DNA from 2 places in the Priestia sp. YIM B13486 genome. Region 2 is predicted to be linked to the other one. Evidence: a T-box and tRNA genes for the amino acid it is inferred to sense, from the RefSeq annotation. Region 2 holds a T-box; the other holds one or more tRNA genes.
The links. The T-box of region 2 lies ahead of ileS (isoleucine--tRNA ligase). A T-box ahead of a tRNA ligase gene usually reads a tRNA of that ligase, here a tRNA-Ile.
Positions count from the first base shown of each region.

Region 1: it has a tRNA-Ile gene. The T-box ahead of ileS (isoleucine--tRNA ligase) is inferred to sense a tRNA for this amino acid. The anticodon was not compared.

Region 1 covers NZ_JBHZOZ010000001.1:450,988-466,953, reverse strand. The annotation lists gene ACFX4G_RS02370 (metal ABC transporter ATP-binding protein) at 59-838, shown strand; gene ACFX4G_RS02365 (metal ABC transporter permease) at 835-1,677, shown strand; gene ACFX4G_RS02360 (Fur family transcriptional regulator) at 1,674-2,087, shown strand; gene ACFX4G_RS02355 (5' nucleotidase, NT5C type) at 2,118-2,693, opposite strand; gene ACFX4G_RS02350 (G protein-coupled receptor family protein) at 2,953-3,318, shown strand; gene ispG (flavodoxin-dependent (E)-4-hydroxy-3-methylbut-2-enyl-diphosphate synthase) at 3,356-4,459, opposite strand; gene ACFX4G_RS02340 (hypothetical protein) at 4,611-4,943, opposite strand; gene ACFX4G_RS02335 (MFS transporter) at 5,020-6,231, shown strand; gene ACFX4G_RS02330 (DUF1189 domain-containing protein) at 6,379-7,170, opposite strand; gene ACFX4G_RS02325 (Na/Pi cotransporter family protein) at 7,391-9,046, shown strand; gene ACFX4G_RS02320 (DUF456 domain-containing protein) at 9,133-9,618, shown strand; tRNA gene ACFX4G_RS02315 (tRNA-Asn) at 9,681-9,755, shown strand; tRNA gene ACFX4G_RS02310 (tRNA-Met) at 9,757-9,830, shown strand; tRNA gene ACFX4G_RS02305 (tRNA-Asn) at 9,871-9,945, shown strand; tRNA gene ACFX4G_RS02300 (tRNA-Ile) at 9,949-10,025, shown strand; tRNA gene ACFX4G_RS02295 (tRNA-Ser) at 10,037-10,129, shown strand; gene sodA (superoxide dismutase SodA) at 10,327-10,935, shown strand; gene ACFX4G_RS02285 (MFS transporter) at 11,065-12,342, shown strand; gene ACFX4G_RS02280 (peptidoglycan D,D-transpeptidase FtsI family protein) at 12,504-14,681, shown strand; gene pstB (phosphate ABC transporter ATP-binding protein PstB) at 15,299-15,966, shown strand, end outside.
Region 2 covers NZ_JBHZOZ010000007.1:223,818-239,783, reverse strand. The annotation lists gene ACFX4G_RS19425 (SMI1/KNR4 family protein) at 1-352, shown strand, start outside; gene ACFX4G_RS19420 (patatin-like phospholipase family protein) at 698-1,654, opposite strand; gene ACFX4G_RS19415 (FAD-binding oxidoreductase) at 1,893-3,242, shown strand; T-box leader at 3,461-3,702, shown strand; gene ileS (isoleucine--tRNA ligase) at 3,755-6,853, shown strand; gene ACFX4G_RS19405 (immunoglobulin-like domain-containing protein) at 7,172-7,675, opposite strand; gene ACFX4G_RS19400 (Type 1 glutamine amidotransferase-like domain-containing protein) at 7,784-8,491, shown strand; gene ACFX4G_RS19395 (hypothetical protein) at 8,588-9,172, shown strand; gene ACFX4G_RS19390 (hypothetical protein) at 9,228-9,464, shown strand; gene ACFX4G_RS19385 (cupin domain-containing protein) at 9,518-10,183, opposite strand; gene ACFX4G_RS19380 (glycosyl transferase family 2) at 10,415-11,245, shown strand; gene ACFX4G_RS19375 (superoxide dismutase) at 11,386-12,270, shown strand; gene ACFX4G_RS19370 (3D domain-containing protein) at 12,896-13,453, shown strand; gene ACFX4G_RS19365 (DHA2 family efflux MFS transporter permease subunit) at 13,733-15,220, shown strand; gene ACFX4G_RS19360 (DUF421 domain-containing protein) at 15,254-15,934, opposite strand.

The sequences.
Region 1 (15,966 bases), on a different contig from region 2:
ATAGAAACCGTGCCCTCTTTTGTATGGAGAAATATAAAAAAAGAATGGTGAGGCGCATATGAATACACCTGATATCATTGAAATTGATCATTTATCATTTCAATATGATGGAGTGAATGTATTAGAAGATATAAGTTTTTCAATTCCAAAAGGAGCTTTTTTGGGTCTCGTTGGTCCAAATGGCTCTGGGAAATCAACGCTAATCAAATGTTTGCTTGGTTTGCAAAAACCATCTCAAGGTGCAATTCGTTTATTTGGAAAAGATCAGAGAAGGTTTAAAGAACGAAGTAAAATTGGATATGTATCGCAAAAAGCGAATAGTTTCAACAGCGGCTTTCCTGCTACCGTTTTTGAAGTGGTTTCCACGGGTCTTACTTCAAAATTAGGTTTGTTTCGCTTTATGAATGCTTCTCATAAACAAAAAGTGAAAGAAGCGGTAGAAGCAGTGGGGATGAGCGAATTTTTAAATCGAAACATAGGAGAACTATCCGGTGGCCAGCAGCAGCGAATTTTTATTGCGCGCGCGCTTGTAAGCGAACCCGAGCTGTTAATTTTAGATGAGCCAACAGTCGGAGTGGATGCACAAAATGTGTACACTTTTTATGAGCTTCTTGAAAAGTTAAATAAAGAAAAAGGCATTACGCTTGTGCTTGTTACTCACGATATTGGCACTGTCTCAGAAAAAGTAACCCACGTTGCTTGTTTAAATAAATTTCTACACTTTCATGGGAATGCCAAAGAATTCGAACAGCTTTGTGAACATGACGTATCTATGTTTTATGGTCATAATGTTCATGTGTTAACCCATGATCATCATCATGGAGGGCAGCACGTATGATAAGCAGTTTATTTCAATTTGAGTTTTTACGAAATGCATTTTTAACCGGTATGATTATTGGCGTCTTAGCTCCTTTATTGGGCACGTTCATCGTAGTAAGACGTCTTTCTTTAATTGCAGACGCGTTAAGTCACGTGACGCTAGCGGGGATTTCTGCGAGCTTGCTTCTTAGTCAGAAAATAGGGTTTATGCAAGGAGTGAACCCCGTCTATTTAGGGATGGTATCTTCCGTTACAGGCGCTCTTTTTATTGAAAAACTTCGAAGCGTCTACAAGCATTACCAAGAGCTGGCCATTCCGATTATTTTATCGGGCGGAATTGGTATTAGTGCAATTTGTATCTCGCTAGCGGACGGTTTTAATAATGATTTAATGAATTATTTGTTTGGAAGCGTAAGTGCGGTGAGTCGTTCGGATCTTTGGACAGTTGTTGTCATAGCCGTATTTGTTATAGCTATTGTCTTTTTCTTATATAAAGAATTGTTTATTTTATCTTTTGACGAGGAGCACGCTTCTGCTTCTGGGATTAAATCGAAGTGGATGCACTTTTTATTTATTGTGATGGTTGCTCTTGTCATTGCTGTATCGATGCGTATCGTCGGTATCTTATTAGTGTCATCTCTTATGACTCTTCCTGTAGCAGCAAGCATTCGCTTAGCTAGAGGCTTTAAACAAACGATTCTGCTTTCGGTGATTTTTGGTGAAATATCTGTTTTAGGCGGATTATTTTCAGCGTACTACTTGGATTTAGCACCAGGCGGTACAATTGTTGTCATTGCTGTTGTTATTTTAATCATATCTATTATGATTAATAAAGGACGGAAGGGGAAACAAAAATGAATTTAACTGAAGCCATTCATTTGTTAAAAGATCAAGGATATAAACATACAGGAAAGCGTGAAGAAATGCTTGCCTTGTTTTCAAAATCAAATAAGTACTTAACGGCAAAAGATGTATTAGAGTACATGAAGCCCGATTATCCTGGTCTGAGTTTTGATACCATTTACCGTAATTTATCATTGTTTGTGGAGTTAGGTGTACTTGAAATGACGGAGCTTTCGAGCGAAAAGCACTTTCGATTTAAATGTGCGACCGCCCATCATCATCACCACTTCATTTGTTTAGATTGTGGAAAAACAAAAGAAATTGAAGCTTGTCCGATGGAGTATGTAGACGAGGATTTGCGAGGGTACAATATTACAGGCCATAAATTTGAAATTTACGGTCAATGTATAGAATGTAATCAATAAAAAAGAGAGGGCGTTATGCACCTCTCTTTTTTATTTTTGCTGTTCTTTTAACCAGCTGGCTACCCACTGATCTGCTTCTAGCCAATTGTATACGCGAACCACTCCTTTTGGAACAGGTAAGCGATTATAAGGAGTATCAAATAAGATAACGGGGATATTGCATTCTTCACTGATTTCACAAGCATTATCATGTTTGTCTTCAAAAAAGATATCAACATCATATCGTTTTGCTGTCTCAACTTTAAAATGAGAACCGACTAACTCAATGTGATGAAACGATAGTTCATTTTTTTGAAACCATTCTTCCGTGACGTCCAATAGCTTATCGTGCCTTGCACTAATAAAGAATAATTCGTGCTTTTGATGCCATTTTTGCAAAACAGCTTTTGCATCGTCTGCAAGTGGAGAGGTTTCGTAAATAGAGCGTTCATTTGCTTTAAACCATTTCCCGAGTTCAGCAGGTGATACATTTACAAAAGGGCTGAAATCATATTCTGTAATGTCTTCAAGTGTTAAATTTAAGTTAAAGGCTTTATTTAAATGAGGAACAAAAGTTTCAGGAGAAGTAACAGTTCCATCAATGTCAATTCCAAACTTTTTCGTCAACTACGTGCACTCCTTTAATACGTTTATTCTACTTAGGTGCTTGATTATTCTTGTCTAGTGTAACATAAAGCCCAAAGAGAAACAGTAATACTTTTTATACGCCTTTGGCAAAACGTAATGATCACTGCACGGCCTGGTGATTGCGTTTGTACCTATTTCTTGTAAGAGAGTGAGCGGCTGTATAAGATTAACACTTATAATTTTTCCTCGCATTCAGATACTATAAATGCTCCTTATTTACGAAAGCGAGGGATTAAGCATGGAGAATGAAGAACAAAGGCGTAGAAAAGATGTATATGAAGCTGATTTCATGGAAGAAACTGCAGCTGAAGTGGGCGTTCCTTACCGAGTAGGAGAGCCTCATGCAGAGCGTGAAGTTATAGATATTGATCGCAATCGCAATCATGAAGTCGCTGGACGAGGAGAAGGAACGGGATACGGTCGTTTCGCACTCGTGCTTTCGATTCTTTCACTATTCTTTTTACCAATTATTCTTGGTGCCGCTGGGATTATTCTAGGGTTTATCGCACGCAGAAAAGGAGCACTTACGCTAGGAGCATGGGCAATAGGGATCGGAGTTGTATCGATTATTGTCGGTACGTTTATATTACCGTTCTTTTCATAAAAAAAAGCGAGGCGCATATGCGCCTCGCTTTTTTTAGTTATGATTTAGCTGCAGCTTTTTCAGCTTCTTGCTTTGCGTGATATTCAGCAGCAATTTTATCAATTTCTTTTTTTAGTTCCTCAACCATTGTTTCTTCAGGAACTTTGCGTACGATTTCGCCTTTGCGGAATAGTAGACCTTCACCGCGTGCTCCCGCAATCCCGATATCAGCTTCACGAGCTTCACCAGGACCGTTTACAGCGCAGCCAAGTACCGCTACTTTAATCGGTGCTTTTACAGTTGAAATATACTCTTCAACTTCATTAGCAATGCTAATTAAATCAATTTCAATACGTCCGCAAGTTGGGCAAGAAATAAGCGTTGCGGCATTGGAAGCTAAACCGAATGATTTTAGCAATTCGCGCGCAACTTTTACTTCTTCTACAGGATCCGCACTTAAAGAAATACGTAGTGTATTTCCGATTCCTTTAGATAAAATAGCGCCAAGACCTGCTGCACTTTTTACAGTTCCTGCAAATAATGTACCCGATTCTGTAATTCCTAAGTGAAGAGGGTAGTCAAATGCTTGAGCAGCTTTTTCATAAGCTTCAATTGCCAAGTTAACATCCGATGCTTTCATTGAAACGATGATGTCATGGAAATCAAGGTCTTCTAAAATTTTAATGTGATGAAGTGCACTTTCTACCATGCCATCTGCTGTCGGATAGCCGTATTTGTCTAAAATACGTTTTTCAAGTGAACCAGCGTTAACTCCAATACGAATTGGAATATTTTTAGCTTTTGCAGCATTTACAACAGCTTCCACTTTTTCACGGCGACCGATATTACCAGGATTGATACGGATTTTATCCGCTCCACCTTCAATTGCTTTTAATGCTAAGCGGTAGTCAAAATGAATATCCACAACTAATGGAATGTTAATGCGTTTTTTAATTTCAGGGATTGCATCTGCTGCGCGCTCGTCTGGACAAGCAACACGAACAACTTGGCATCCTGCTTCTTCTAAACGTTTAATTTCTGCAACCGTTGCTTCAACATCATGTGTCTTAGTGGTTGTCATACTTTGAATAACTAACTCGTTGCTGCCTCCGATTGTTAAATCTCCAACTTTAACCGGGCGTGTTTTTGTACGATGTATAATTTCACTCACGTGATAATCTCTCCTTCAAAATGAAATCAAGAATTTGAATTCATTAATAGAATAACTCTTTATGAACAAAATAACTAGTAGAAAGTACTACCTTAGCTATTTTAACAATGACTATCCCATCTTGACAAGAAGAATGCTGTCATTACTTGTAAATAGGGAACTTATACGTTTTTCCAATTTGAATATCCTCAGGCGCTGTACCGTTATTTAACTTTTTGAAGTCTGTAATCATTTGGTTCATAGAAACCGGTATCGCTTTTTTTGTAAGCTCCTCAATGACGGACAAAACTGTATCGCCTGGCTTAATTTTTATTTTTGTATAGGTGGAAGAAGAGCTGGCGGCTTTTGTTTCTGCAGGCTGCGCTTTGCTGACTTGAACTGCTTCAGTAGCAGTGGGAATGGTCCCGTATTTAATGTCGTAGTGACAAATATATCCGATAAAAGCGAAAGCGGCTAATGCACATAGCTTTTTCATTATGCTCCTCCTTCATTCTTTTGCTTATGTGTAAAGCCTATGCTTGTCTTACTTAAATATGATTGGAGAACGAAAATTGAAAGAAAAATTAATGATTGTTTCATTAGGCTTATTGCCTTTAATCATGGTGCTGGGAAATTCCATGCTCATTCCTCTGCTGCCAAGCATTCAAAAGTCACTTCACTTAAGCGGAGTTCAAACCAGTTTGATACTGAGTGCATTTTCAATTCCAGCCGCATTGTGTATTCCTGCTGTAGGGATTTTATCAGACCGGTATGGGCGTAAAAAGTTAATCATATATTCACTCGTCATGATGATAATAGGTAGTGTCATTGCTGCTAGTAGTGCTTCATTCTCTTCTGGAAACTTTGCTGTGTTGATAGCAGGCAGAGTCATTCAAGGGATTGGAGCTGCAGGTACTACAACGTTGGCAATGGCATTAACTGGAGATGTATTTGCAGGGGAAAAAAGAGCAAAAGTCCTCGGGATTTTAGAAGTGTATAACGGAGTTGGAAAAGTGGTTGCACCGATAATTGGAGCATCGGCAGCACTCGTCGTATGGTATGCCGCGTTTTTTGTCTATCCTTTAGCTGCAGGCGCTGCTTTAGTAGGTATAGTGAGGTATGTGAGAGAAGGGAAAACAGGTTCGGATTCAGTATCTGTTCAAGAATATTTAAAGAGAGCCATTGGGATTGTCTATGATAAAAGAAAATCGCTTTTTCCTTTATTCTTTGTCGGGGGATTGGGGTTGTTTTTATTATTTGGCATTTTATATTATTTATCTTTTCTAATAGAGGAAACGTATCATATAGACGGTTTTTTTAAAGGAACCGCTTTTTTATTTCCTCTTGGTGCGATGACGCTCGTTTCTTATTGGACCGGTCAACGCATCAAAACAGATGTAGAGCTCATGAAAAAATTAATGATAGTAGGGATAATTTTTTTATTCCTGATGTTTGGAGTATTAACGATTATTTATACGCTTCCTGTGCTGATGTTTTGTTTGACAGTCGCCTTTGGCGGCTTAGGATTTGTTCTTCCGTGTATTAATATGATGATTACTTCAGCGGCTTCAGACGAAGAAAGAGGGTTTATTGTATCCATTTATGGAACGGTGAGATTTTTAGGAGTAGCGTTGGGACCTGTTGTTTTTGAAGTGTGGATGCATACTGAAAGGCTGATGTTTGTTTACAGCTTTATTCTGCTCACAGCAGGAGGTTTGTGGGTTTTGTATCAGTTGAAAATTCTTTCTTCTGGAATGGGAAGAAGAAAAGTTGTACCGAAATAAAGAGGCTGAGACTTAACTAAATCACTCCAATCACCAGCTAGAAGCAGCCGCATACATGAAACCTGCGTTCACCATATCAATAAAAAAATCCAAAAGAGGTGGATTCTCTATCAAGAATCTAGATTCCTCGTTTGGATTCTCCTTCAACTAAAATACGTTTGTCCCAGCACCTTTATTAGGTTTTACCTTTTTTCTTATAGGAACCCTTGTGACGAGCAACAAGTAAATGAAGAATGTTCCTATCCAGTAAAGAGAGCTATGTAATGCTAGAGACAAAGAAAAAGCTTCAAAAAGCGTATAAAGCAGCGTGAAGGCTACCGTACTATAAGCACTCAGTGCCCATAGCTGCTTGAAAGGAAGCTGCTTTTTAGCAATGATTCCAATCAGCTTTCCAAGATAAGCAAGGCAGGTAATAGAAAGGAAGTTTAGTCCAGATGTTAATACGTACAGTAAAAGCATAGCGATAGGGACAAGTATGTATAAAGAAAATTTTTGTTCGTGCAGCAAGTTTAACAGTTCATTTTTATCTTTATGGTGCCAGTTTAGCAACTCATATGAATACGTTTGTGTTTGTGAATTAGTCGTGATGTAAATTCCATCCTTTAAAAACCCAATGGCATGAGCAGGGGAATGAAATCGTTCAATAGACTGTGAGGGGTTTAAGATAAAAGCGGTACCGTTTACTTTTTTTGTGAAAGGTTGACTTGACGTAAGCTGTGAGTTTGAAATAGAAAAAGAAGAAACAGATTTCGGAAGATCTGTAGTAGCGATATGATAGCCGTTTACAATCGTCAAAGTCATAAAGAAAAATGTAGGCAGCAAAGAAATAAATGTTAAAAACAGCACAAAGCCAATTGTTTTATTCGTATGCTCAAAGCGAAGCGACCTTATTTTTTTGAAGGAAGTAAAACTCCATGCCATCTTTTTCAGCATGCTCATTGTAAAGCCTCCTTATATTAAAAATTCTAACTATCTCTTATTTTATAGCGAGAATTCAAGGTTTACAATAGGTTCTAGAAATCGTTTCCAATTACAATGTAAATATACTGTTAAGTTATTGTAAACATTAAGGGAAAGCCGTTTACAGTACTTTCAAACTTCATTAATAATAGTAGGGACTTATTTATGTCGTTAGAAAAAAATCAAGGAGCTGAGATATTTGGAACTAGATGTTCAAAAAATGATTTTTGAATTTATCGGCGGACTGGGAATCTTTTTATTTGGAATTAAGTTCATGGGAGATGGATTGCAAAAGTCAGCAGGAGATAAATTACGTGATATTTTAGACAGATTTACTACTAATCCGTTTATGGGAGTTCTAGCAGGTATCCTAGTTACTGTTCTTATTCAGAGCAGCTCAGGAACTACTGTTATTACGGTAGGCTTAGTAAGTGCTGGTTTTATGACTTTGCGCCAAGCTATAGGCGTTATTATGGGAGCAAATATCGGTACGACAGTTACAGCTTTTATAATCGGAATTGACATTTCGAGCTACGCTCTTCCTATTCTCGCAGTGGGAGCTATTTTACTCTTTTTCTTTAAAAGTAAGGCAGTTCAAAACTTTGGCCAGATCGCTTTTGGTTTTGGCATGCTCTTCTTTGGTTTAGAGCTTATGGGAAGTGGAATGAAGCCGCTTAGGTCCCTTCAACAATTTCAAGATTTAACTGTAAGCATGAGCGATAATCCTATTTTAGGAGTCGTAATTGGCACTTTATTTACGGTAATTGTTCAAAGTTCTAGCGCTACTATTGGCATTCTACAAGAACTTTTTGGACAGGGCGCTATTGATATACAGGCAGCGCTGCCTGTACTGTTTGGAGATAATATTGGCACAACTATTACTGCCATTTTAGCTTCAATCGGGGCAAGTGTAGCTGCAAGAAGGGCTGCTTTAACGCATGTCATGTTTAACTTAATTGGTACAACAATCTTTTTGATTATCTTGCCTCTATTTACTCGTTTTGTGGAATATTTGAAAGTAGCAATGGATTTGAATCCTGAAATGACGATTGCGTTTGCTCATGGTATTTTTAACACAACCAATACAATTATCCAGTTCCCGTTGATCGGTCTGCTTGCTTTAATTGTGACAAAACTAATTCCTGGAGAAGATGCTGTTATAGACTTTAAGCCTAAGCATCTTGATCCGATTTTTATTGAGCAGTCCTCTTCAATTGCTCTTGGTCAGGCAAAGGCAGAGCTGATTCGTATGGGAGAGTTTGCGACGCTTGGGTTGGAAGAGGCAAACGGCTATTTAAAAACACGTCAGCCTCAACATGCTGATGCTACTATGCAAATTGAAAATGCGATTAATAATCTGGATAAAAAAATTACTGATTATTTAGTGCTGTTATCCCGCTCTTCAATGTCAGAAGCAGAAAGTGAGGAACATTCGGTTCTTCTAGATACAGCACGAGATATTGAGCGTATTGGCGATCATTTTGAGAACATTATTGAGCTTGTTGATTATCAAATTACGAACAAAGTAAAGATGACCAAAGAAGCTAATAACGATTTAGCTGATATGTTCGAATTGACTATTCTAACAGTTAAAGAAGCTGTCTCTTCTTTAGAAAAAGTGGATAGAGAAAAAGCAGTACAAGTCATTCAAAAAGAAGAACAGATTGATGCGATGGAGCGTCTACTTCGTAAGAAGCACATTTTACGCCTGAATGAAAACATTTGTACAGGATCTGCTGCTATTGTTTTTGTGGATATTATTAGCAACTTAGAACGGGTCGGGGATCATGCGGTTAATATTGCGGAAGCGGTACTGGGCGATCGTTATGCAAAGACCTATTCACAGGTAAAATAAAGAAAGACCTTGCTTAAGCAAGGTCTTTCTTTATAGGTGTAGTTATTGTATGATAAATAGTAATACTAAAAAGGATAGGTGCGAACGTGGCTATTTTATGTTGGGCATTAATTATCGTTAGCTTTGTTGTATCGTTTGTTGGGTTAGTTTATCCCATCATCCCAAGCGTGCTATTTGTAGCTCTAGGATTTGTTATATACGGTTTATTTTATGATTTCAGCTCCTATAGCTGGTTATTTTGGGTGATACAAGGATTGTTAGTTGTGGCACTTTTTTTAGCAGACTATATAGCTAATATTATTGGTGTGAAAAAATTCGGAGGCACTAGAGCAGGTGTTTGGGGAAGTACAGTTGGGCTGCTTGTAGGTCCGTTTGTCATTCCGGGATTTGGAATTATTTTAGGGCCGTTTATCGGAGCGATTGTAGGAGAACTGCTTGTTCATCGGACCACAATTAGCAACGCAGTAAAAATTGGAGTAGGTTCGGTTATTGGCTTTTTTAGTGGCGCTATTTCAAAAGGATTTATTCAACTGCTGATGATTGCCTATTTTTTATACGCTGTTTTAAAATAATATATTGACTTTAGGCTAGAAACATGTTAAATTTTTAATGTCGCTAGTAAATGTTATATTGTTCCACAGTAGCTCAGTGGTAGAGCTATCGGCTGTTAACCGATCGGTCGTAGGTTCGAGTCCTACCTGTGGAGCCATGGCGGTGTAGCTCAGCTGGCTAGAGCGTACGGTTCATACCCGTGAGGTCGGGGGTTCGATCCCCTCCGCCGCTATTTTCCAATTTACGTTTGTGGCATACATAATTCATATTGTTCCACAGTAGCTCAGTGGTAGAGCTATCGGCTGTTAACCGATCGGTCGTAGGTTCGAGTCCTACCTGTGGAGCCATGTGGACCCTTAGCTCAGCTGGTTAGAGCAGACGGCTCATAACCGTCCGGTCGCAGGTTCGAGTCCTGCAGGGTCCACCATTTATAGGGTTGGAGGAATACCCAAGTCCGGCTGAAGGGATCGGTCTTGAAAACCGACAGGGGTGTTAAAGCCCGCGGGGGTTCGAATCCCTCTTCCTCCGCCATACTATTGTCTATTCAAAGCTTCTTTTGAGAAAAAGAAGCTTTTTTTATGTTTAAAAGAATAGCGAATGGGAATTAGGTAAATATAAATCATGGATTAGGAACTTTTTATTTGAAACAGTAGGGTAAATTTGCTAATCTAAACGTATATGGTGCTTTTGCGCCAAAATGCTTACATATTTTGAAGGAGGAATTATTCATGGCTTACAAATTACCAGAACTACCTTATGCATACGATGCACTGGAACCACATATCGACAAAGAAACAATGAATATTCACCACACAAAACATCACAACACATATGTTACAAATCTAAACGCTGCTGTTGAAGGCAAAGCGGATTTAGAAAGCAAAAGTATTGAAGAGTTAATTTCAAACTTAGATGCTGTTCCTGAAGATATCCGTACAGCAGTACGCAATAACGGTGGCGGTCATGCGAACCACTCATTATTTTGGACAATCCTTTGCCCTAACGGTGGCGGTGCTCCAACTGGTGAATTAGCAGACGCTATCGCTAGCAAATTCGGCAGCTTTGATCAATTCAAAGAAGAATTTGCAAATGCAGCTAAAACTCGCTTCGGTTCTGGCTGGGCTTGGTTAGTTGTAAACAACGGCGAATTAGAAGTAACAAGCACACCAAACCAAGATAGCCCATTAATGGAAGGCAAAACGCCAATTCTTGGTCTAGACGTTTGGGAGCACGCTTACTACTTAAATTACCAAAACCGCCGTCCAGATTACATTTCAGCATTCTTTAATGTTGTAAAATGGGACGAAGTTGCTAAGCGTTACGACGCTGCAAAATAAGCTAAAGACGTATTTAAGAGCCAGTAAAGTAATTATTACCTTTACTGGCTTTTTTGTTTTCCAATTCTTTTACATATCTCCTTTTCTTTTTCACACACTAGGTGTAGAAGAGAAAAGGAGTTTTTTGATATGCCTTTATTAAAAAAAGTAGTTGGAGATGTAGAAGTTAGTAAAGATTTACTTTTGCTTTTAATTATAGGCGGTCTTTATGCCTTGGCTATTTCAATTTCCAATTCGTTTGTTAACATTTATCTGTGGAAACAATCAGGCGAATTTTCGGATCTCGCTATTTATAATTTAGCGGTAGTGGTGCTTCAGCCGCTTACGTTTATTTTAGCAGGTAAATGGGCCAAACGAATTGACCGGGTTGTGGTTTTAAGGTTAGGTGTATCTTTTTTAGCTGTTTTTTATATCGCTGTATTAGTCAGTGGAGCTAACGCAGCCGAGTATTTAGTATTGCTTGGTGGACTGCTGGGTATAGGATACGGCTTTTATTGGCTAGCTTTTAATGTGCTAACTTTTGAAATTACAGAACCTGATACAAGAGACTTTTTTAACGGATTTTTAGGGATCTTAAACTCTTTTGCAGGGATGATTGGTCCTTTAGGAGCGGGCTTTGTTATTTCCGCTTTGTATGAATCACTTGGGTATAAAATTGTGTTTGGTGTATCGCTGCTATTGTTTATCGGTGCCGTTGTACTTAGTTTTTTTATTACAAGACGCGCAGCGGAAGGAGTATACAAATTTAAAGAAGTATGGGCTGAACGAAAAGTCAATAAAGACTGGAATCGAATATTGCAGGCTCATTTCTTTCAAGGGTTGCGTGAAGGTACGTTCATTTTTGTTGTATCCGTCATGGTATTTATTACGACGGGAAGTGAATTAGCTTTAGGAACATATGGACTGGTGAATTCAGCGGTTGCATTTGTAGGATACTATGTTGCCTCAAGGTTTATTAAGCAAAAAAATCGCCTTCGGTTTATCTTCACAGGGGGCCTCCTTCTCTATGGAGCAGTCTTTTTGCTTATCTTTAACTTATCGTATCCAAAGTTAATTATATATGCTGTTTGTATTGCCGTTGCCTATCCTATTTTATTGGTTCCATTCATTTCTCTAACGTACGATGTGATTGGACGAGCAAAAGACGTTGTTTCAAAAAGAATTGAATACATTGTTGTCAGAGAAGTATTTCTGAATATCGGGCGCGTCGTTTCCATATCTTTATTTTTAATAGCTGTACTGTTTTTTGATGAAGCAAAAAGTATTCCCATTTTATTAGCTATTGTTGGAGCAGGGCATACGATCATTTATTTTTGTGTGAGACATATCTCACAGCCTCTGCACAAAAAAGAAACGACTGTTACTCCTCCGGTATTAAATGAAGGAGACGGAGAGTCTCCAGCTTAGAGTGTTGTCAGCTCCTTCATTTGCACTATGGAAAATGCTTCGCTTTTCTTTTAAAATAAATACGTTGTGTAAATAGGCACCTGCCAGGTGTCTATTTATTTGCTAAATGGCTGATTTTATGGTGTTATGGTATATATGTTTTATAAAGTGTAGGTGTTGGTATGAAAAAGAAAAAAAGAAGAAAAAGTCACGTGCCTTTTCGTGTGAACTTACTTTTCTTGACCGTATTTGCCCTATTTTCCGTATTAATTTTGCGGTTGGGACTTGTTCAAATTGTATACGGTGAGAATTACGAACGAGAAGTGGAAAAAACACAGGACGTTACGGTCAGTACGCCTGTTCCTCGAGGGAAAATGTATGATCGTTATAACCGCGTAATTGTAGATAATACCTCTTTAAATACGATTACATATACTCGTTTTCAAGGAAATACAGCTGAAGAAAGGCTGCGTATCGCTAAAAAGTTAGCCACTATGATCGATGTTCCTTACACCACAAATGTGATTGATATTCCGGAAAATAAAAAGAATAAAGACGCTAAAAATGTGGTAAAAATTACAGAACGCGATATGAAGGATTATTGGATTATGCTTCACCCTAAAGAAGCGGAACAGAAAATTACGCAAGCTGATCGCAAAAAAGTTCAAGATGGTGAAATGACTGATGACGAACTGTATCAACGTCAGTTAGACCGCATCTCTAAAAAAGATTTAGAAAGTCTAAAGAGTGATTTAGAAGTTCTCGCTATTAAGCGCCAAATGGAGGCAGGTTACTCTAACACCCCGCAAATTGTTAAGAGCGGTGTGACAAATGAAGAGTATGCCGTTGTAAGTGAGCACTTAGATGAACTTCCAGGTGTTGATACAACAACGTATTGGGATCGCTCATACCCAGAAAACAGTACTCTTCGTACCTTGCTTGGAAATGTATCATCTGCCAACGAAGGACTGCCTAAAGATAAAGTACAGTATTACTTGTCAAGAGGCTATAGCCGAAATGACCAAGTTGGGACGAGCTATTTAGAGAAGCAATACGAAGCCCAGCTCAGCGGTCAAAAAGAAAAAGTCCAATATGTAACAGATAAAAAAGGAAATCTCCTTGATACAATTCAAGTGTCTAAAGGTGAACGCGGCAGTGATTTGGTTTTAACTATTGATATGGAGCTTCAAAAAGCGGTAGAAAAACAAATTACGGACCAGCTTTTAGCCAAAAAGCAAATGAAAGGAACGCAATTTTTAGACCGTGCTTTTGTTATTATGATGGATCCTCACACAGGAGAAATTTTAACAATGGCAGGTAAAAAATACACCATTGATAAGAAGACTGGAGCGCCTAAAATAGAAGATTTTGCATTGGGGAATATTTCAACATCTTATACAATGGGCTCTGTTGTAAAAGGAGCAACGGTTTTAGCCGGCTTAGATTCAGGAGCTATTAAGCCAAACACAGTGTTCGTTGATGAACCGTTAAAAATTAAAGGAACACCGGTTAAAAAATCAGCTGAGGCTGAAGGGTTAGGACCCTTAACGTATTCATCTGCGTTAAAATATTCATCCAACGTATTTATGTTTAAAACGGTAATGGCTATGGCTGGGTTACAGTATCATAAAAACATGACTTTACCGATTAAACCTGATACATTCAGCGAACTGCGTTCTTACTACAGTCAGTTCGGCTTAGGCGTATCAACAGGTATAGACCTTGATAACGAATCAACAGGTGTCCAAGGTGGAAGCGATGTTCCAGGAACGGCGCTTGATTTAGGCATTGGTCAGTATGATACGTACACGCCGCTGCAGCTTGTTCAATATACTTCTGCAATAGCTAATGGAGGGTATCGCATTAAGCCGCAGCTAGTAAAAGAAATCCGAAAACCAACGATTAAAACCGATGAAATTGGCGGTACGCAGCATTCATTTGAGCCTGATGTGTTAAATCGTATCACGATGAAAGAAGAATACATTAAAGATGTTCAAAGTGGCTTTAAGCGCGTTACGCAAGAACAAGGCGGTACAGGGTATGCAGCTTTCCATACAGCGAACTATAATCCTGCTGGTAAATCAGGAACGGCACAAGCCTATGAGAAAAAACCTAGCGGAGGGGACCCTATTAAAGTTAATAATTCAAACTTTGTGGCCTTTGCTCCGGCAAATAATCCTGAAATTGCAGTAGCTGTGGTGGTACCATCGGCATTTGTGCCAAGTGCACCAAATACCATTACAAAAGAGCTTGCTCGTTCTGCGCTCGATACGTATTTTGATTTAAAGAAAAAAGGTGAACAAGAAGTAAAAGATCAAGAAGAGAACCAACAGGCTGTCATTGCAAACGACGCCAATTAAAGAGGCTGGGACAAAAGCATATTAGTTGAAGTAAGATCCGAACAAAGTTGATTAAGAATCAACTTTGTTCGGATTTTTTATTTATAGGATGAAAGTAGATTTCGTGTATGTAGGTGCTTTTAGCGGTTGATTGGAGGGCAAGGTGAAGACTTCTGCAGGAAAAGCGAAGCGATGAGGAGACTCACCGGCCGCCCGTGAAACGAAAATCAACAGCGGTATCGGAAGTAATTCATACTGGCTTATTAATCCAATCCACCCATCTTTAGATTGAATTAATTTAGTTATGTCTCTACCTCTTCTTTTTTGTTAGAAATCTTTACATATATGGTTTTTTATTGAATTTAAGGGTCGTAAGAACTAGTTTTTTACCTAAAAAACACGCAGATAGACCTTCGTTTACAAAAGCTTTACATTGAGTTAAAACACAATTAATAGTCGGCTATTATTCTGTAAGTGTAAGGGTTAATAGAAATGATCAAAATAAGGGGAAGCGTTTCGGCTTCTCGTATTTATTTACACTGATAGTAAACAATAGATATTAAATAGACATAGAGAGACTTTTATTGTGCTCAAAACGGTTAAAGACGATGAAGGAGGATTATCCAATGGCAATAACAATGGAATTGACTAACAAAGAAAAAGTAGATACTCCGCAAACAAAAGAAATTGTATATAAAACAAAAGGTTTGAATTTATGGTATGGCAACACACATGCCTTAAAAAATATTGATTTAGACATTCATGCTAACGAAGTTACCGCGATTATCGGTCCATCAGGCTGTGGAAAATCAACATATATTAAAACGTTAAATCGTATGGTAGAAATGACTCCAATTGTCCGTACATCAGGTGAGATTGAGTATAGAGGGAAAAATATTTTTGATAAATCGTACCACGTGGAAGAGCTGCGCACGCAAGTAGGAATGGTTTTCCAAAAGCCAAATCCGTTCCCGAAATCTATTTATGATAATATTGCGTACGGTCCAAGAATTCATGGTGTTCGCAACAAGAAAAAACTAGATGAAATTGTTGAAAAAAGTTTACGAGGAGCAGCTATTTGGGACGAAGTTAAAGATCGTTTGAATCAAAATGCAAATGGGTTGTCAGGTGGACAACAGCAGCGTATCTGTATTGCGCGATGCTTGGCAATTGAACCTGACGTTATTTTAATGGATGAGCCTACTTCTGCGCTTGATCCAATTTCAACATTAAAAGTAGAAGAGTTAGTACAAGAATTAAAGAAAGACTTCAGCATTATTATTGTTACCCATAATATGCAGCAAGC
Region 2 (15,966 bases):
ATTAGGGTTGAAGTTCCCTTTTGAATTAAGGAAGTTTCTTTTAGAGGTTGGTTATGGCTTCCTCCAAAGATCAGAATATAATATCAATCGTATTATGGGGCCTTCTTCTATCAGGGATGCTAGATTAAAAGTTAATGATTTTGAATTTTATCCTGATATAGAAGTTTACGAAGATTTGGAGGAGGACAAATTAATATTTTTTGAGGCTAATGAAAGTGCGTTGCTACTAATAGAAATAAGTGAAGAACAAAATAATGCTATTCATTATGATGATATAAAAATCGCAGATTCCTTAGAAGAATTCTTAAAGAAAATCATGGAGAACGATAAGTATTATATTGATTTAGAATGATACAATACTTATTGAATATTAAAGGCTTTATTTATATTAAACAATGAACGATAGATAAAATAAAGAACCCGACAAATTAAAAACATTGGCTAAGCTTTAGCCAATGTTTTTAATTTAGGAAGATATTATTAAGAAGAATAATCCTAAAACATTCCAAGGATATAAATTACATTATATTCAAATGTAATAAAAATAATCTGTAATATAGCGTACTTAAATAAATTAGCGAGAAATAAAAACACTCCAATTCATACATTGTACAACACTGCCAGCGTGGATATCTTGCTATATAAAATTTTAAATACTTCAAATAGAAACAAGAAATTAATCTAAAGTACGGTCATATTAATTCCAGTTTCTCTCTATAAATTGAAATGCCGGTCGTAAATTTGTTTTATTAGCAATTGAAATAAGAGCGGGCACCACTGAAGGATCCGTTTTAGAGAAATTAGGAATCCTCGGATTTAACCGGAAAAACTGTTCGCCTAAAAGCTCAGAGCTAACCATTGATTCATAATAGCTCGATCCACCAGAGATAATCTGAAGAAACGGCAGTAACGGTTCATTAGGAGACCGGTCTAAAAGTACTCCCCAATTTGGCGGAAGGTCCTCCATATCTTCAGGACGTATGTTATCGGCACTAACCATTCCCCATCCCTTGGTATCTCTTTTTAATTGAGTTGGCTGCTCACCTGTTCCGATGGATAATACGGCAATTTGATCCAACGGCTGCTTTGCTTTTCCCACTGCAAACGCGATACTAGCTGTACTGGTGTTAGTTGCTACTGTATACCCATCCACATAGTTTTGATAAGCTCTTTGTGTTGCGGGTGCAGCGCTGCTCCTAAGTATTACGTCACTTGCTTTTTCATTAAGATAGGGAGAACCAGGAAAATTATGAAATAACACAGGATTCCAACGATTCAGCTCCGGTGAAAATAAGTGAAAGGATGGCACAACAATTCGTTTCTTTAAGTCTCTAAGACGAAGGTCTCGGGGGAAAAACGTTCGTATGGCTTTAATAAAACCAGAATAGGGTAGTTGTTGGTTAAAAACAGGTCCGCCCGGTCGGGAAACGCTGAACGCCGGTAAGATATGATCTTTGAAAAACTGAAACGTCTCTTCTGGTGATCTTCCGCTTGCTAGTGCAAGAGCAGTGAATGAGCCAATGGAATTTCCTGAAAAAACATTAGTTTCACTAATTAACTTGGGATTTTGATGAGCTAATCTATTCAAAAGCTGTAAACTTAAAGCACCTAAAGTACCGCCTCCATCAAAGGTCATAATCCGATATGTTGTCAAAGGTGATTTCTCCTTTCGAATCTCATGAGAGTATTCTGTATATATTTATTTTATTTGTTGTAGAGGTATGATTATCTCTTTTGCGGATTCTTCAGGATTCAAGTTATGCAGATAAGTATACGAGGAACCCCTCCAGTAAGTTTTCTATTCTCTGTTCCCTTCCTTTAAACTGTGTGTCTTTTTTGGAGAAAATTCATAGGATATAGCATCTTATCTGTATTAAGAAAGGGGTTATATCGTGGAGGAAACAAAGCTTACTGGACGAATCGTTACACCTGATGATGCGGAATATGATCAGGCTAGAACAAATAATAATTTAGGTGTGCCTAAATTTCCAAGAATAATTGTATTTTGTCAGAATACAAACGATGTAGTAAATGCATTGAAGTGGGTAAAGGAAAATCATGTCCCATTTCGAATAAGAAGCGGTAGGCATAGCTATGAAAATTTTTCATTAGTAAACGGTGGATTAGTGATTGATGTCAGTGAAATGGATAGAATCACGTTCAACTCTAAAGACATGACAGCGAAAATAGAAGCAGGAGCTAATCTAGGGAAAGTATATAATGAATTATGGGAAAAAGGAACGACTATCCCTGCAGGTACGGAAAGCAGTGTTGGTCTTGTAGGCCTTGTGCTTGGCGGAGGAATTGGGATGTTATCAAGGTTGTTTGGGCTTACCTGTGATAATTTGCTTGAAGTTGAAATGGCCATAGTAAATGAACAGAGAGAAGTTGAACTCATTAAGGCAAATAAAAATCACAACAGTGATCTCTTTTGGGCTTGTTGTGGAGGCGGAGGCGGAAACTTTGGTATTGTTACGTCCCTTACATTCAAAGTGCAGCCTATCTCAAAGGTGTCAATCTTTTCAATTACATGGGAATGGGAAGATTTCGAAGCTGCTTTTGATGCATGGCAGCACTGGGCCACAAATACCGATAAGCGTTTAACTTCGGAGATTGAGTTAAAATCCAAGGAAGCAAATCAGATTATCGCTCAAGGTGAATTCGTTGGTTCATCATTCAAGTTAAAGGAACTTCTGCAGCCTTTAATAGATGTTAGGTGTCCTAAAAAAGTAGTAATAAAGGAAGTTTCATATATTGAAGCTGTACAATTTTTTGACGATCCGAGCGGAAACCAACCTGCCCCTCGAAAAAGGTCAGGTTCTTTTCTTAATAAACCTTTTCCAAAAGACGCTATTTTAACAATGAAGCATTTTTTAGAAAATGCTCCGAATGAAAAATCTAGTATTTGGCACCAGTCTCTTGGAGGAGCAGTGGAGGAAGTTGCCTCTAATGAAACGGCCTTCTATTATAGAGATGCTATTATCGCACAGGAGTACCTTGCTACATGGAGCCATCCTTCAGAAGAGCGAGCAAACATTCGATGGATTGAAGAATTAAGAAATGCTTTATCGAGATATACAACTGGAGATTATGTGAACTGGCCGGACCGGTTCATCAGAGATTGGCCGACAGCTTATTATGGAGAGAATTTTAAAAAGCTTCGAGAAGTGAAACGAGCATATGATCCGTGCAATCTATTTCATTTCCCTCAAAGCATCCCGCCATTTGTTAACTGGTTTTAAAGATCATCTTTCAAGTCGTAGAGGCAAATAATACCCACCTTAAATAAGGTGGTTTTTTGTGTACATTGCCTTTTTCTAAGAGCGTGAAAAAGGCAGCAAACAGTGGTAAGCAGTTATTTTATCAATAGACGGCTGTATTATAAGAAGAAACATACATAAATATCATAAACATTGACATTCCCTTCCAAACCGCATACAATAGCTACTAATAAAAGCACACAAATTCGTTGAAGAGAATCAGTACGCTGCAAGTTTGTTCCACAGAGAGCCGGTGATAGCTGAAAGCCGGTGTTCAAGCTGCAGGGGAATATCCTCTCTGAGAAGTCAAACTGAACGATAAGTAAGTTTGAACGGTAGTCTACCGTTAAAAAGAACGCGTATGATTGTACGTTGCTGAGTGCTATTGATGAACGGATCAATAGAAGCCAGGGTGGTACCGCGGTTAAAACCCGTCCCTAGTCATAGGGACGGGTTTCTTTGTGTGCTTTTAACTTTAAAAGGAGTGGTATCACATGAAAGAAGTGAATGTAAAGGAGTCTTCGCAAGAGCGCGAACAGCGTATCCAGCAGCAGTGGCAAAAAGGAAATGTGTTTCAGCAGTCGGTTCAAAACCGAGAAGGGCATCCGCCGTTTGTATTTTATGAAGGGCCTCCGACAGCAAACGGTTTGCCTCACGTGGGGCACGCGCTAGGCCGGACAATTAAAGACGTGGTGGCTCGTTATAAGACGATGACGGGGCATCAAGTGATTCGAAAAGCAGGCTGGGATACGCACGGACTGCCGGTTGAGCTCGGTGTTGAAAAGCAGCTCGGAATTTCAGGGAAGCATGATATTGAAAAATACGGCGTAGAAGCTTTTATCAACAAGTGTAAGGAAAGTGTGTTTGTGTATGAAAAGCAGTGGCGCACGTTCACGGAGCAGCTTGGCTATTGGGTTGATATGGAAGATCCTTACATCACCTTGGAGAATTCATACATTGAAAGTGTATGGAACGTGCTTGGCACGATTCATGATAAAGGACTTCTTTATAAAGGCCACCGCGTATCACCTTACTGCCCGAGCTGTCAAACATCATTAAGTTCGCATGAAGTGGCGCAAGGGTATAAAGATGTAAAAGATTTAACGGTAACGGTGAAATTTAAAGTGAAAAACCGCGATAATGAGTATTTTTTAGGCTGGACGACAACGCCTTGGACGCTTCCGTCAAACGTGGCGCTCGCGGTGCATGAAGAGATGAGTTATGTCCGCGCTGAGCAAGGCGACAGCGTGTATATAGTGGCAGAAGCACTCGCAGACAAAGTGTTAAAAGGAGAGTATACGGTTTTATCTCAACATAAAGGAAATGAGTTAAAAGGGATGTCGTATGAGCCGCCGTTTCATTTTGTGAAAGTGGAAAAAGGGCATGAAGTCGTAACGGCTGATTACGTAACGGATCAAAGTGGAACAGGAGTTGTTCATTTAGCACCTGCATACGGCGAAGATGATTACAGAGTTGTAAAAGAAAACGACTTTTCATTTGTGAACGTAGTGGATGAAAAAGGACAGTACACGTCTGAAGTGCCGCTTTTTCAAGGACGTTTCGTGAAAGACTGCGACGTTGATATCGTTCGTTATTTAGCCAATCAAGACGTGCTGTATCATAAAGAAAAGCATGAGCACAGCTATCCGTTTTGCTGGCGATGCGACTCGCCGCTTCTTTATTACGCAAATGAAAGCTGGTTTATCCAAACGACGGCGTTGAAGGAACAGTTTTTGAAAAACAATGAAAGCGTGACGTGGTACCCGGATCATATCAAGCACGGTCGATTTGGCAACTTTTTAGAAAATATGGTGGATTGGAACATCAGCAGAAAGCGCTACTGGGGAACACCGCTGAACGTATGGGAATGCGAGGGGTGTCAGCATCAAGTAGCACCGAAAAGCATCAAAGAGCTTCAGGAATATGCGTCTCATTCCGTTGATGACAGCATTGAACTTCATAAGCCGTATGTAGATGACGTGCAGCTGACGTGTCCGGCCTGCAGTGGAGAAATGAAGCGAACGCCGGAAGTGATTGACGTTTGGTTTGACAGCGGCTCGATGCCGTTTGCACAGTATCACTATCCGTTTGAAAATAATGAACTGTTTCAAAAACAGTTTCCAGCAGACGTTATCGCAGAAGGAATTGATCAAACGCGCGGCTGGTTTTACAGCTTGATGGCAGTTTCAACACTGTTTACAGGAAAAGCACCGTATAAGCGCGTTTTGTCTCTTGGCCACGTCTTAGATGAAAACGGTCAAAAGATGTCTAAAAGTAAAGGAAATGCGCTGGACCCTGTTGATCTTATTCATACATTTGGTGCCGATGCGCTTAGATGGGCGCTTTTAGCTGACAGTGCGCCTTGGAATCCGAAGAAATTTTCAGAGCGCGTCGTGCAGGAAGCAAAGTCAAAAGTGATTGATACACTCGTGAACGTGTACGGCTTTTACGTGTTGTACGCCAAGCTTGACGGCTATGACCCGAAGCAAACGTATGAATTGAAAAAAACAAAATTGGATGAGTGGATTCTTTCACGTTTGCACAGCACGGTCAAGCGCGTAACAGTACATCTTGAAGATTACGGATTTACAAGCGCCGCTCGTGAAATCGCGGTATTTATTGAAGAGCTAAGCAACTGGTATGTGCGACGTTCCCGCGATCGTTTTTGGTCAGAAGGAATGGACGGAGAAAAAGCAGCGGCTTACGATACGCTTCATAAAGTACTAGTGACGTTAAGTCAGCTATTAGCACCGTTTACGCCGTTTGTTGCGGATGATGTTCATGAAAATCTAACAGGGAAAAGCGTTCATTTAGCAGACTATCCTGCATGTGATCAAACGAAAGTGAACGAAAAGCTGGAAAAAGAAATGACAGCGGTGCTTCAAGTAGTGGAACTAGGTCGAAGCATCCGAAATACGCATTCGTTAAAAGTAAAGCAGCCTTTGCAAAGTCTTTCGCTTGTAGTAACGGAAGAAGATGTAGAGTGGAAAGCATATCGTGATGTCATCAAAGATGAGCTTAATGTAAAGAACTTTAACGTTGAGCAAGACGACGACAAACTTGTTTCCTATGTATTAAAACTCGATTTTAAACAGGCGGGACCGAAGTTTGGAAAACGAGTAAATGAGGTCAACCAAGCGCTGAAAAACCTTTCAGAAGAGGAAGGGAAAGAGTTTGTTGAACAAGGCAAGCTAAGTGTTACGCTTGCTTCAGGAGAAAGCTCAACGCTTGAAACGGCTGACGTACTTGTTGAAAAAGTGCCAAAAGAAGGTTTTGCGGTTGCATCAAACGGCACGTATACTGCGGTGTTGGATACGGCGTTAACCGAAGAACTCGTGCAGGAAGGAGTCGCTCGTGAAGTAATTCGAGCGGTTCAAGATTATCGCAAAAAGCTGGATTTACCCGTGAATTTACGTATTGATTTAGAGCTTAGCGGAGACAAAGAAGTGCAGAAAGCCGTGGCGAAGTTTGAAACGCTGCTTCAAGAAAATCTTTTGCTGCACAGTCTTCATGTGACAGAAACTATTAAAAACGGAGAGACGGTAAAAGTCGGAACAAAGCAAGTTACGCTTCGTGTTTTAAATCAGAGCTGATAAAGAGAGGCAAGGATAAGTTGAATTAATGTACGAACGGTTTATCTATTAACCGTTCGTTTTTTCTGTTTTTATAGTGAACGTAGCAGCTTCTAGCTGTGGATTGGAGGGCAAGACGAAGACTCCTGCGGGAAAAGCGGAACAGGTGAGACCCCGCAGGAGCGAAAGCGACGAGGAGGCTCACCGGCCGCCCGCGGAAAGCGAAGTCTTGCACGGAAATCAACAGCGGGGTAACAAACAATTCATACTAATCGTTCACCCGATTTGCTCGTCTTTAGGTGAGATGAATTTCGGTATTTCTAACTCTCTCTTTTACCTTTAATCAAACTGCCCGAGAACGTTCTTAAGACTCGGCCAGACAATTTCAAAAGGAGCCGCTAATACATACTCTTTGCCATTTTCATCTTTAAAGTGCTGCACAAAACGATATTTTCCTACCTTGTAGTTAGGAGTTGCGATATCTTGTTTGAAGGATTTCCCTGGCTTCAGCGTGACATTTTTATCAGGAAACTCTAATCCGTTTAGCATAACTTCGTACCACTTTCCGTCTTTTAAGTGATCCGCCGTATTTTCATAAGGAATCGTTAAGGTATGCGTCGAATTGTTTTGAATAACAAAAAAGCCAAACTGCGTTTTATCGTATTTTTTACTGACAGCAGATAGCGTAATGGTTCCTCCGTCAGTGTTAATGGAAGAAGGAATATTTTTTTCTTGTTTGGCTCCTAGCTCCATTTTTTGACCGTTATAATCGATATAGCCAAAGATACAAAACAAGATAATAAAAATGCCTAGTATTAGTAAAAGTGTTCGTACTATTTTCAAAAGCTTTACACCACCTTTTTTTTACTCTTCCATTATACGGAAAACTATCTATTGGAAATAGTATGAATTTCCATTTTTTATATCACTTTTTTGAAAGGGAGAATTGAAATGAGACAAATTATAGCCATGGGCGGCGGAGGCTTTTCAATGGAGCCAGATAACCTGCTGCTGGATCAATACATACTTTCACAAGCTCATACGGACGTACCGAAGATCTGCTTTATCCCTACAGCAAGCGGAGATGCGGATAATTATATAGAAAGGTTTTATGAAGCGTTTGGGAAGTTAGAATGCAGACCGGCTCATTTATCGCTGTTTTCTCAAAACTTTATGAATTTAAAAGCATATGTGTTGCAGCAGGATATTTTGTATGTAGGCGGCGGTAATACAAGGAATATGCTTCTTTTATGGAAAGAATGGGGACTGGATACGATTTTAAAAGCGGCTTATAAAAAAGGAATTATTTTGGCAGGAATAAGCGCAGGTTCACTTTGCTGGTTTGAAGAAGGCGTCACTGATTCAATGAATAACAAACTGTCTAAACTAGATTGTTTAGGGTTTTTAACGGGGAGCAACTGCCCTCACTATGACGGAGAAAGCAATCGCAGACCCTCGTATCATGAATTAATTGCAAGCGGGGAAATGAAAGAAGGTTACGCTGTAGATGACGGAGTCGCGCTGCATTTTAAAGACGAAAAGCTGTCTGCATCACTTAGCTCAAGACCTACAGCAAAAGCGTATGTTGTTAATCGGAAAGCGGAAGACGTAATTGAACGTGAGCTTCCGGTGACCTATTTGGGTGATCGCAAGCAATAAATGGCCGCTTCTCATGTTTCTCTGTATAAATCTCTGTATAAAATGGAGCTTATTTGTACATACATAAGCAGAGATTCTATCTAGGAGGGTACTTCAGTGAGCTATAAACAATACTGGGGAAACATACATGAACAAAGCGATAAGCTGCAGGAGTTATTATCTTCGTATTGGCATCAGTATTCAGATTTTGGGAACTGGCAGTTTTGGGTGGTACTTGCTTCGCTCGTTCTTCCTCTTGTGTTGTTGTATTTTACCGCAGACCGAACACGGATCTTTGAGGTGTTTTTCTTTGGGTATACGGTGCATGTGCTTTGGGCATATACGGATATTGCACTGGGAAGAACCGGTTATTTAACACACACATTTTTCTTAACGCCGCAGCTTCCAAACGCAACGAATATTACAGCTTCTATTTTGCCAGTAGGTTTTCTCCTGCTTTATCAATATTGCACGAATCATCAAAAGAGCTTCTATCTGTATACCATTCTGTTAAGCGCTGTTTTTTCATTTGGATTGGCGCCTCTTGAAGACTATTTTGGGTTTATTGATTCAGGAAAAGGAATGAGTTTGTTTTATATTTTTCTTATTGATATAGGAATAACGCTAGTAGCGTACTGGTTTACAAGGCTGCTTGTAAAAGCAAAAGCCGCGGCCTATCGTAAAGCGGAAAAAGAACGTTGAAAAAATGTTTGAAGGTTATTAGTTAGGGGTATACATATATTTAAGATAAATTGAGGTGAAAAAATTGTATTACTACCGCATTTCAGAAGGACAAGATGAAACGTACTCTGAGACAATTGTTGTTCATGAAGAACAGTTTGATCAAGGTACATTTGAAAAAATGGTGAAAGAAGCGATGGTCGATAAGCCTGGAAAAATTGATCAAGTGGATATTGTGAAATATTTAATTGGACATTATCATTTCCAAGTTGCATATATTGAAGCAGCCTTTCATAGTACATATACAGACTAATAATGTTATGTATTCAACAAAAAACCGTTGCGTTGGCAGCGGTTTTTTTGTTTCTACCAGTACCGATAGTGATAGGGGCTTTGAGGGTGATAGTAGGGATTCTGAGGCGGAGGATACATATAAGGAGACGTATGATAGTAGGCTGAGCCAACTTGTTTTTCCTTTTTATAGTGTTCTTTTTCTCCGCATTCGTCTGTTGGTCCAATCACGATGGTTTGATTTTTTAACGGAGCCAGCGTTTTCTTTAGTTGCTCCGGATCTAAGCAGTACGTGTGAGCAAGGACTTCAATAGGCGTCTTATTTAAAATGTCCGATCCAAAAATGTATTCCGGGTAAGGGGCGTCAAAAATGGCAAGTAAATGCGTATTGTCTTCAGACGCAATCTCCCAGTGCCACCAGCCTTGAGGGATATTGGCTACTTGACCGGGAGTAATTGGAATATTTGTGACTTCGTTGTTAAACGGATTGATTAATGAAACGACGGCTGAGCCTGAAATGCAGTAAACAAGCTCAGCGGCATTTTGATGATAGTGCGGTTCGACCACGCGGCTTTTGCTTAAGTAAATATCGAGTAACGATACGTTTCCAAGAGTATTTAGCACATCTCTTCCTAGCCGGTTAATATAGTTTTCATCATTGCGCGTATTAAGTCTGTTTTTGTTCAAATCGGAAAAGTATTGTACGTTTGGGTTATTGTAATCCATATAAGACGTTGACAAGGGTCTTCAGCTCCGATCCTTGAATTTTTATGATGCTGTATCGTATGTGAAGCGTTGTATTTCGTGACAGAAGCCTAGAAGGATATATAGGTAAGGGCCTCTTTTTGATAAGGTGTACAATCATTTGTCCACTGATTTTCATATACTGTAACAGGTTCTTTTTTTACAGAGCCATGATCAATGTCAGACACATATGACGGATCATTTTAAGGAAAGTGGGTTGCAGAGCTGTTGCTTGATCAATATGAAAAAATAACTAGTACGTATGAGAAGCTGGACGAACTTCAGCTGCCGTTTAATAAGCCCGTTTTAGTCGCGGTTGAGTGGAACGGAGTGCTGTTTGAGTTTTTAGTGAGATTAAAAAAAGAGTCTTCTCATTTGCTTGTGTTTGGTTCAGGAGGAGGGGCAAGTCAGGAAATGCCTGCAGGCCCTCCATATTTTCAGCGCCATTCGTGGATGAATGAATTCCAAGATTCCATTATTTATTACAACGACCCCACGCTTTATTTAGGAAAAGTGTCGCTTGCGTGGGGACAAGGGACAAGCGATCGTTTTTATTTAAAAGACATTGCGGTTGTAATTGAAAAGTTCATGAAAAAAGTACAGGTGAGTTCGTCTAATGTGCTATTTTACGGATCATCGGGCGGCGGCTTTATGTCGATGTTTTTAGCGGGGTACGTAAAAGGAGCAAAAGCGCTTGTCAACAATCCGCAGACTTGCTTGACCAAGTGGCTGAAAACGCCGGTTCGGCAAGTGTTTAATTTATCTTATCCGAACTTGACAGAAGATGAAGTGATAGCCTTATACGGTGAGCGAATTAACGTAGTGAAGTTTTTTCGCCATATTAACTATGTGCCGAAGGTGTATTACTTGCAAAACGGGGCGTTTGAATACGATATGAACAATCACTTGCTGCCATTTTTAATGGATTTGCAGGATATGCCAGATGACTGTGAAATCAATAATATAAAAGTCGAGCTCTATTATAATCCAAAGCTGAAGCACGCGGCTGTTAGCAAGCAAGAAACGATTGATTATGTAAATATGGCAAAGAAGATATAATAAAAAAGGCAAGAGTTCAAGCTTAAAGGAACTCTTGCCTTTTTTATGTCGAATTTTCTAACTCAATAGATACAAGTAGGAAGTTATGTTGCTTTTTCTTTTGAATATGATAGTGAAGATGAGGTGTAAGGAGGGAAAGTATGGCCGATCAAGATGAGAGAAAAAGATACTTGATGGAAGTTCAGACCTGGCTTGAACAAGTATGTGATCCTGTATTTGAAGAAGCCATTACAGAAGTAGATATAACGTCATATATAACGCGCACGCAAGAAGACGTTCTTGAATATTTAAGCGAAGAAGATGTCAACGAATATACGTTAGAAGAAATCAATAATGCAGTGCGGCATATTGATAAAGTTTTAAAAGAGCGGCTTGGAGACGACGGAAGGGAGCGAGAATCAATAGCGCCAGGACAGCACGAGCTGCCGCCGCTTGGCTATAGCTATTCAGCTCTCGAACCGTATATTAACCGGGAGATCATGCGTCTTCATCACAGCAAGCATCATCAAAGCTATGTAGATGGATTAAATAAAGCAGAGCTCATGCTGCAGCAAGCCCGTAACACAAACAATTTTGACCTCATAAAACATTGGGAACGGGAAGCTTCTTTTCATGGCTCGGGTCATTATTTGCATACAATTTTTTGGGAAATTATGAGTCCAGAAGGAGGAGGGAGGCCGAGACGACAGCTGCTGCAGCAGCTTCAAAAAGACTTTGGCAGCTATGAGAAATTTATGATGCACTTTTCTCAAGCTGCAAAAAAAGTGGAAGGTGTGGGCTGGGCTATCTTAGTATGGTCGCCGCGTTCGCGAAAGCTTGAAGTCTTGCAGGCTGAGCGTCATCAGCTTCTCACGCAGTGGGATACGATTCCGCTGCTCGTATTAGACGTATGGGAACACGCCTATTATTTGCAGTACAAAAATGAACGTGATCCGTACGTTGATAATTGGTGGAAAATAGTTTACTGGCCCAATGTAGAAAAAAGGTTCGAGGCAGCTAAAATGCTTCAGTGGCAGCCATATTAACAAGGAATGCAGGCATTTTAATTTCAAATAAAAAGGCTATGATAAAAGTATTTTAGTTGAAGAAAGATCCGAACGATGAATTGAGATTCTTGATGGAGAATCCAACTCGTTCGGATTTTTTTATTGTTATGGCGATCATGTATGTATGCGTTTCTAGCAGTTAATTGGAGAGCAAGACGAAGATTCCTGAGGAAATAGTGGAATAGATGAGACCCCGCAGGAGCGCAAGCGACAAGGAGGCTCATCGGCCACCCGCCGAAAGCGAAGTCTTGCACGGAAATCAACAGCGGTGTAAAAAGTGAGGTATATTAAGCTCCTTTAACGCATTTATTAATTTTAAATAAACTATGTTCTAAATAACCAATATAAAACAAAGTATAAGCCTCTAGAACCAGTGAAATGTTACAAATGAAATAATCCAGTGTAAATGTGTGTAAAAGCACCGTCATATACCTAAATATGTATGTTTTTGAAGAGTAAAGGTGATTAATTTACTAGTTTAAAAGGAAGAATCTTTATTTTTACTGTAACTAAACTATCAAACTATTGACATGATACTGAAATATAACTGTAATATTCATGTGTTATTTTTTATGTATTGGTAGATAAAGGGGAAATCAATTACATGAAAAAGACAATGATTACGTTCAGTTTAGTTCTAATGTCACTGTTCGGAGTGGCAAGTGGTGCATCAGCTGCAACAAATACATATACAGTAAAAAGCGGAGATTCGCTATACAAAATTGCAAAGACATATAAAGTATCGGTTAGTCAGCTGAAACAGTGGAATAACTTAAAGTCAGACAGCATTCATCCGAAACAAGTATTAAAAGTATCTCAAGTAAAATCAAGCACGCCTGCTAAAGCAGCGCCTGCGAAGTCTTCAAACGTTGTGAAAGAATTTAAAGTAACAGCAACAGCGTACACAGCGAACTGCAAAGGCTGCAGCGGAAAAACAGCGATTGGAATTGACTTGAAAAAGAATCCAAATCAAAAAGTGATTTCTGTCGATCCAAAAGTGATTAAGCTTGGTTCAAAAGTATACGTAGAGGGTTACGGCACGGCAATCGCAGCTGATACGGGCGGCGCAATTAAAGGAAATAAAATTGACGTTCTTCTTCCTTCTCAAAAAGAAGCGTTAAAATGGGGAAGAAAAACAGTAAAAGTTCAAATCTTAAAATAAGTATTTCTTAAGGAAATGAGAGCCTTCGTTGAAGGGCTCTCATTTTTTTCTTCATTAAAGGGCATGCTACTTTATATATACTGATGGAAAAGTTTTACGAAAATGATCATATTTGTTGACAAATATTTCGGAAACGGATATATTTATCCGGTATATAATTAAGTTCATTAAATATTCGTGACATAAATTAATAGAATGAACACATAAAATATATTCTTAACCTGTTTGTCATCTGAAGATTTACATACAGATAATTTTAAAGGGAAAGGTCTTGTTAAAATGAATACACTAACACCACAGTCCGATCAAGCCCGAACTCGGTCTATTTTTGGCGTAATGATAATGGGAGCGCTCGTCGCTTTTTTAAATCAAACGCTGATTAACATTGCGCTTCCGCAAATGATGGATCATTTCCATGTAACGGCGGCTACGGGCAACTGGTTAACAACCATCTTTATGTTAGTAAACGGAATTGTTATTCCAATTACAGCATTTTTAATGAATCGATTTACTACAAGGCAGCTGTATATTACAGCAATGAGTCTGTTTACAGTAGGAACACTGCTTTGCGGTATTGCACCGACATTTTCCGTTATTTTAGTGGGACGCGTCGTGCAAGCAGCAGGAGCAGGGATTTTATTTCCGTTAATTACCAACGTTATCTTTACATTATTCCCGCCTGACCGACGCGGTTTTGCGATGGGGATTTTTGGTGTAGCGATGAACTTCGCACCGGCAGTAGGGCCGACGCTTTCTGGTTTAATAGTTGAGCACTACTCATGGCGCGTTTTATTCTTTATGATGTTTCCAATTGCACTTATTAACGTAATTGCGGCTATTATTTTAGTGAAAAACGTGACAGAAACAAGCCGACCTAAGCTAGACGTGCTTGGCGTTATTTTGTCAACAATTGGATTTGGCGGCTTGCTTTATGCGTTCGCTACGGGCGGTACAAAGGGCTGGACCAGCACTGAAGTATTAGCCATGTTCATTGTAGGCGGTATTTCAATTCTGTTCTTTATTTTCCGTCAGTTAAAAATCGATCAGCCGCTTCTTGAATTTCGTATTTTCCGTTACCGTATGTTCACATTAACAACAATCATTAACGTGATTGTGACAATGGCAATGTTTTCAGGTATGATTTTAATGCCGATTTATATGCAAAACGTACGCGGTTTTTCACCGTTTCTTTCAGGCTTGCTGTTACTGCCAGGGGGAATTGTAATGGGGATTATGTCTCCGATTACAGGACGTCTGTTTGATAAGTTTGGCGCAAGATGGCTTGCTGTTATTGGTTTAGCGATTACCGTTGTAACAACATATGAACTAACAAAACTTGAAACAACAACAACATTTATGTATGTAATGATTGTTTATACTGTTCGTATGTTTGGTATGTCGCTGCTCATGATGCCAATCTTTACAGCAGGATTAAATGAGCTTGCGCTTAGCTTAAATAAATACGGCACAGCGATGGTTAATACGCTTCGAATGGTTGCTGGAGCTGTAGGAATGGCGTTCTTTGTATCTATTATGATGAATCAAGGTGAAAAACACGTGAAAAACATCGTCACGAATCAGCAAATTTTGCCGACAGATAAAGGCAGTATGGCTGAAGCTGTGAATCAAGGTACGGCAATGGGTATTAACGATGCGTTTATGATTGCAACGATTTTAAGTGTGATCGCGTTTGTTTTAGCCTTCTTTATTCGTAAAACATCACCAAAAGAAGATACCATTACAAATCGTGTAAAAAAAGCAAGCTAATAAAAAATCCGTGCCTTTTGGTACGGATTTTTTTTATGAGTTAAATTTGTCTTTTTTATAGTCAATGTAAAGCGATCCGTCGGACTGAACCTCAGCGTAAAAGACGTCATCAATTGAGTTGACTCCCGCTTTTTCTAGCTGTTTATGCAGCCAATTATTATCTACATGCAGGTCCTTCAAGGCATCTTCATTCGCTTTTCCATCGTAAATAACGCCTGTTGAAGTGGGGAATAAAAGCGTTTTTGACCACGAGTTCGGCTTTTTATCTTGTTTTTGCATAACGGAAAGGTTTCCGTTGATTTTTAATATGGCGTATTCTACATCTTTTATGGAAAATACATTTTGCTGCCTCAGCATGCCTAAAAGAGATTCAATATCTAGCCGGACTTGTTTTAACGCCTTTTCCATCACTTTCCCTTGCTTAATCACAATTTTAGGCTCACCGGTAATAAGATGCCGCGCTTTTTTCGATTTCATTCCAAGATAGCCCATAGCGATCGTTAAAAATGTCCATCCTAGCAGAGAATACACTCCTTTATCAATCTCTACTCGCTTATCAGTGGAGAGGGAAGAAGCGATATTACCAATCGTAATCGCCGTAATGAATGTAAACACATTTAACTGGCTGATTTCTGTTTTTCCCATGAGCCGCGTTAAAAGAAGCAGCACAAAAAATGAACAGGCGATTCGAAACGTCGATTCAGCATAGCCCATACATTTCACCCTTCCTTCATTTCATTGTTTTA